DNA from 2 places in the Pectobacterium artocarpous genome. Region 1 is predicted to be linked to the other one. Evidence: predicted binding sites of a transcription regulator. Region 1 holds the regulator's gene; the other holds the start of a gene.
The links. The regulator PurR, encoded in region 1, represses purine synthesis genes. The targets are predictions, from matches to a motif close to CANGCAAACGTTTGCNTG.

Region 1 (3,419 bases):
CTACCGCTGCCATTACGAAAACCACCCCCCGCAGCGCGAACAAATCAACAGAAAAAAAGCTGTCACGGACGCAAAGCAGCACACCCGCACTAGTGAAAAAAAACCTCAAAAAGCTGAAGCCTGAAAAACAGAAGCAGACAACCGCACAGGTCAGAGTCAAAACCGGGCTGAAGAAGACGGCGCTTAAGACAAAAGCGGAGAAAGATCCGGCCCCTAGAGAAAAAGGCATGGCGCTGAGTGCGGCGCATAAAAAGCGTTATCAGCATGCCAAAACGACAGCAATGAATAAGTTGATGAGCCAGATAGGCAAGCCTTACCACTGGGGTGGCTCATCTCCCTTTACCGGATTCGACTGTAGCGGACTGGTCTATTATGCGTACAAAGATGTCGTTAAGATCCAGATTCCACGTACCGCTAACGAAATGTATCATCTGCATGATGCCGCTCCGATTAAAAAGAGCGAGCTGGAAAGCGGCGATTTGGTCTTCTTCCGTATCAATAATCGCGGCGCAGCCGATCACGTCGGGGTTTATCTGGGAGAAGGGAAGTTTATCCAGTCGCCGCGTACAGGTTCAGATATTCGTATCAGCAAGTTGAGTGAAGATTATTGGCAGGAGCACTACGTTGGCGCGCGTCGCGTGGTAACACCACAGACGATTCGTTGAGAAACAGATTACATAAATCGATTCAGACACATTTTATGCAATATAAACGTGTCTGATATACCAAAACCACACAGAAGCATCGTTCGGTTAGTTCAGCACCGCAACAAAACTGAACACAATGATCATCGCCAGTGCGCCAACCGTTGTCAGCAAAGACATCTTTAGATCTGTATTCATAAACCACTCCTTATTAACGAACAAATTTTACCTGAAAGAGGAAACCGCCCTTTACAGCGAACCCATTCAGGCGCTTAAATCCACAAACAATAGGGTTATTACGATTCTTTCATAATTTCAGTGAAAAATCTCGGACGAATGCATCACTAATAGTATAAATTAGCCCTTTCACTTTCATGATAAATCGGACACAATCCGCTGTTTATGAAAGCGCTGCGTATCGGTCGAAAAACGTCAAGCCTGATCCCTTCGGTATAACATTCGGCATTCTCCTTCTGAAATCCTGTTTTTTAGCTTAGAAGAAGAACTTTAAACGCAGGCAAACGATTAACAATATACTTACGTCTGTAACAGGTAAGTTCAGGAGTCATTTTTAGATGGCAACGATTAAAGATGTGGCAAAACGTGCTGGCGTTTCCACCACAACCGTATCGCACGTGATCAATAAAACACGTTTCGTCGCCGAAGAGACTAAGGCAGCCGTCAGGGCGGCAATCAAAGAATTACACTATTCGCCCAGCGCCGTCGCCCGCAGCCTCAAAGTTAATCACACTAAATCAATCGGTTTGCTGGCCACATCCAGCGAAGCCCCCTATTTCGCCGAGATCATCGAAGCCGTCGAAAACAGCTGCTATGCCAAAGGCTACACGCTGGTGCTGTGTAATTCGCATAACGACATCGGTAAGCAGCGCGCTTATCTCTCCATGCTGGCGCAAAAACGCGTGGACGGTCTCCTGGTGATGTGCGCCGAATATCCACCAGAGCTGTTGGCGATGCTGGAAGATTACCGCAGCATTCCGATGGTCGTGATGGACTGGGGACAGATACACAGCGATTTTACCGATACGATTATCGATAACGCCTTTGAAGGCGGTTATATGGCAGGCCGCTACCTGATCGAACGCGGTCATCGGGATATCGGTGCCATCCCCGGCATTCAGGAACGCAACACCGGCAGCGGGCGCTACCTCGGCTTTTTAAAAGCCTTGAAGGAAGCAGACATTACTGTACGCGAAGAGTGGGTGGTTCAGGGCGATTTCGAGCCGGAATCCGGTTATAAAGCCATGCATCAGATTCTCGCGCAGAAACAGCGACCAACGGCCGTATTCTGCGGCGGCGATATCATGGCGATGGGCGCTATCTGTGCGGCAGACGAACTGGGTCTACGCGTGCCGCAGGATATTTCGGTGATCGGTTATGACAACGTGCGCCACGCGCGTTTCTTTACGCCGGCGCTGACCACCATTCATCAGCCCAAAGAGCGACTAGGTCAATCCGCCTTCGCGATGTTGCTGGATCGTATTACCAGTAAGCGGGAAGATGCGCACGTCATTGAAGTCCATCCGACGTTAATTGAGCGACGCTCTGTGGCAGACGGCCCTTACCTCGACTATCGCCGCTAAACGCGGCGACACGATACAGACAACTTTCTTATTCCAGCCAGTTCTCCTTTATGCTTCAGCCAATTTTCTTGTATGCTGGCTGAAGTCGTTCTAAATTAAATACCGCGTTTCATTTTCTCTGGTGACAACCGATACGTCGGCTGCGATAAGTGCTGTCCAGGTATGTTTTACGATACTTTTACACGTGAAAAGTTAAGGAGACATGATGGGTTTACCTTATACAGAAGAATGGGATAACGATATCGCTCCCTGGTTCCACATCGTGCAGGACATGTTGGATGCAGCGGATATCACCATAAACGGCCCTCGCCCTTTTGACATCCACGTAACCCATCCCGGCTTTTTTAAACGTATTCTGCGTGAAGGAGCGCTGGGATTGGGAGAAAGTTACATGGACGGATGGTGGGAATGTGAACGACTTGATATGTTTTCCCATCGCGTCCTGCGTGCGGGGCTGGAGGCGAAACTGCCCCGCCGTCTGCACGATCTTACGCGAGTAGCCCTTTCTCGTGTCATGAATCCGCAATCCCGCAGACGCGCTCAGATTGTTGGCAAAGCGCATTACGATTTAGGCAATGACCTCTTTACCCTGATACTGGATCCTTACATGCAATACTCCTGTGCTTACTGGAAACAAGCACAGACGCTGGAACAGGCACAGGAAGATAAACTCGCCATGATTTGCGAAAAGCTTCAGTTAAAATCGGGAATGACGTTGCTGGATATTGGCTGCGGCTGGGGAGGACTTGCAGAATTCGCAGCTCGCCACTACGGTGTGTCGGTTTATGGTGTCACCATTTCCAGAGAGCAGCAGATGCTGGCACAACAGCGTTGTCAGAATCTGAATGTCACGATTGATCTACAGGATTACCGCGATCTCGATCGGCAATTCGACCGCGTGGTGTCGGTAGGCATGTTTGAACACGTCGGGCCACGCAACTATGATCGCTATTTTCGCGTCGTACGGCGTAACCTAAAGCCTAACGGGCTGTTTCTGCTGCATACCATCGGAGCCAATAAGACCGATCCACATGTCGATCCCTGGATTCATAAATACATCTTCCCCAACGGCTGCATTCCCTCTATACAACATATTGCACAGGCAAGTGAGCCTTATCTGGTGATGGAGGACTGGCACAATTTCGGGGCCGATTACGATCGTACATTAATGGCG
Region 2 (3,419 bases), on a different contig from region 1:
CGAAGACGCCACGACAATCGTCAACGGGCAAAGGCGTCTCGTGCCTGTCGCCAGTCTGGTTCCCGGCGATGTGATTGAAGTCGCACCCGGTGGGCGGCTTCCCGCCGATGCGGAGCTCTTGAATAACGATGCCAGTTTTGATGAAAGCGCGCTGACCGGCGAATCCGTTCCCATTGAGCGTACGCCCGGTGAAAAAATTGCGGCGGGCAGCCTATGTGTCGATCGGGTCGTGCAATTGCGCGTCGTGTCACAACCGGGCAACAGCGCGATCGACCGCATTCTGCAACTGATAGAAGAAGCGGAAGGGCGCCGTGCGCCGATAGAGCGCTTCCTCGATAAGTTCAGCCGCTATTACACGCCGGCCATCATGCTGCTGTCGCTGTTGGTGATTCTGGTGCCGCCGCTACTGCTGGCGCAGCCGTGGCAAGAATGGATTTATCGCGGTCTGACGCTGCTGTTAATCGGCTGTCCGTGTGCGCTGGTGATCTCAACGCCCGCGGCGATTACGTCCGGGCTGGCTGCGGCCACGCGCCGTGGGGCGCTGATTAAAGGCGGTGCAGCACTGGAATCTCTGGGCAGCATCAAGACCATCGCGTTCGACAAAACGGGCACGCTGACGGAAGGCAAGCCGCAGGTGACGGACGTGATCCCCGCCGCAGGCATTAGCGAAACGGCGCTGCTGACGCGCACCGCCGCGGTGGAATCGGGTTCGCACCATCCGCTTGCCAAAGCCATCGTTCAGCATGCGTTGTCCAGCAGTACATTCCTGCCGCTGGCGGAAAACCGTAAGGCACTGGCGGGCGTCGGGGTTGAAGGCACGATAGGCGGCAAACGGATTCAGGTCAGTGCGCCGACTCGCGTTGCCTCCGACCTGCTCGACGCCGATTGGCTGCAACAGATTGACGCGCTGGAAAACAAAGGGAAAACCGTCGTAGTCGTACAAGAAGACGACAGGTTGCTGGGTTTGCTGGCGCTCAGCGATACCCTACGCCATGATGCACGTGAAGCGCTGGATGCCTTGCAGCAGTTGGGGATCCGAGGCGTGATGCTCACGGGCGATAATCCTCGCGCAGCGGCGGCGATTGCAGCGACATTAGGGATCGATTACCGCGCCAGTCTGCTTCCTGCCGATAAGGTCACGGCGGTCAGCGAGTTGAGCAAGCAGCATCCCGTCGCGATGGTGGGTGACGGTATCAACGACGCGCCAGCAATGAAAGCCGCGACGATCGGGATTGCGATGGGAAGCGGGACGGATGTGGCGCTGGAAACAGCCGATGCGGCACTCACGCACAGCCGTCTGACCGGGCTGGCTGCCATGATTAGCCTGTCGCGGGCAACGCAGCATAATATTCGTCAGAACATTGCCATCGCGCTGGGGCTGAAAGCGGTCTTTCTGGTCACCAGCATTCTGGGCATTACCGGGCTGTGGCTCGCCGTGCTGGCCGATTCCGGCGCAACGGCGCTGGTCACCGCTAACGCCCTGCGGCTGCTGAGAAAACGGGACTGATATTACCGTTGCTGGCTGTTGGTTGAAGGATCGAGATACACGGAGCGACCACGGGGTGAGGCCTCCCTACGGGAACCTCATCCCCGTGTTTCTCCTAATAACAAACCTCAGCATGATTATTGGCCTTTGCGCAGCAGATACCGATAGGGAAGCTGTTCGGTTTCCTGCGCCAGAAGCTCATGCTCCATATAGACGCAAAAACCGGGAATATCGCGGGTGGTGGCCGGATCGTCGGCGATAATCAGCAGCGTTTGCCCGATTTCCATCTGGCGTACCGTCTTACGCACCATCATCACAGGCTCAGGGCAGCGTAGCCCCTGCGCATCAAGGGTTTTATCCGGGTTGGTAAAGGGATCGGTCATCAACGTTCTCAGTGCTGGAATCAAAAAACCGCCCTAGTTTACGCTGAGGATTTCCCGACGCAAGCGACGACAACGTTTGCGCATAAAACAACCATACTTTCCTGGCAAAACACGTTGCATTAGCAAAGCAATTGCGTATTATGCCGCCGCGTTGCAGCATAAATCTGCACGTTATCTCTTGGGTTCCCTAACCCCAATAACCAAAAAGGTCACATTATGTATCGTTTTACTCCCCAGCAGCGGCTTACGGCGCTGATCTGGCTATCGTTGTTCCATATCCTGATCATTACGTCGAGTAATTATCTGGTCCAGCTCCCAGTATTGATTTTCGGTTTCCATACCACCTGGGGCGCGTTTACCTTCCCGTTTATTTTTCTGGCGACTGACCTGACGGTACGGATTTTCGGTGCACCGCTGGCGCGTCGTATCATTCTGACCGTGATGGTGCCTGCACTGGTGATTTCCTATCTGGTGTCGTCCCTGTTTTATCAGGGATCGTGGCAGTCGTTCGAGGCGTTAAGTCAGGTGAATATCGTTGTGGCACGTATCGCCTGCGCCAGCTTCATGGCTTATGTTCTGGGTCAGATTCTGGATGTTCACGTCTTCAATCGGCTACGCCAGAGACGCGCGTGGTGGGTCGCTCCGGCCGTATCGACTGTGTTTGGTAATTTCAGCGATACGCTGGCCTTTTTCTTCATCGCGTTTTATCACAGCACCGATGCCTTTATGGCCGCAAACTGGGTTGAAATTGCGATGGTAGATTATACCTTTAAGCTTTTGATCAGCCTGATATTCTTCTTGCCGATGTACGGCGTGATGCTAAACATGGTACTCAAACGACTGAGCGAGCAGAAAGACTCGACCGACTACCGTTCCATTAGCAGCCACCATTAATGCCAATTGGCGGCTATTCACGCCGCCTTTTCCCGCTAATTCACTCATCGCTTTGTAAAAATAACGCAGGTTCCCACAACGGTTTGCAACAACAAAACGCTTGTTTTTGCTATCTGAATAGGGTGCCATACTGTTATTACCTGTTTCAAAAGATGACCTGTTCAAAAACGAGAGAAAGGGATCCCATGTCGAATGTAATCAAATACCTCGGTGTCGGCTTGCTTGTCGGTCTGCTTGCTGCCTGTGATGGCAAAACGGATGACGCTGCAAAATCGGGCGCACAAGATAAACCTGCCGCAGAAGCCAGCGCAGGTCAGAATATTGAATTAATGGAGGGCAAGATTGCGTTTACTCTGCCCGCCGACATGCGTGACCAGAGCGGCAAAGTAGGGACGCAGGCGAACAACATGCACGTTTACGCCAATGACAATGGCCAGAAAGCGGTCATCGTGATTCTGGGCGATAACACCACGGAAGAACTGACCGTACTGGCGCAGCGTATGGAAGATCAGCAACGCACGCGTGATGCCAACCTCCAGGTCGTGACCAACAAAACCATCGACGTTGACGGCAAGAAACTGCAACAGCTCGACAGTATTATTACCAGCAGCGGGCAGCAGGCTTATTCTTCTGTCGTGCTGGGCAAAGTGGAAAAC

Region 2: a site for PurR is predicted at 1,935-1,952, ahead of tusA (sulfurtransferase TusA). Genes of this name have one in related genera too.

The regions. Positions count from the first base shown of each region.
Region 1 covers NZ_JBJXVK010000001.1:57,128-60,546, reverse strand. The annotation lists gene ACKQAD_RS00270 (C40 family peptidase) at 1-665, shown strand, start outside; gene cydH (cytochrome bd-I oxidase subunit CydH) at 753-842, opposite strand; gene purR (HTH-type transcriptional repressor PurR) at 1,220-2,245, shown strand; gene cfa (cyclopropane fatty acyl phospholipid synthase) at 2,451-3,419, shown strand, end outside.
Region 2 covers NZ_JBJXVK010000011.1:81,526-84,944, forward strand. The annotation lists gene ACKQAD_RS09215 (zinc/cadmium/mercury/lead-transporting ATPase) at 1-1,507, shown strand, start outside; gene tusA (sulfurtransferase TusA) at 1,624-1,869, opposite strand; gene ACKQAD_RS09225 (7-cyano-7-deazaguanine/7-aminomethyl-7-deazaguanine transporter) at 2,086-2,763, shown strand; gene ACKQAD_RS09230 (DcrB family lipoprotein) at 2,949-3,419, shown strand, end outside.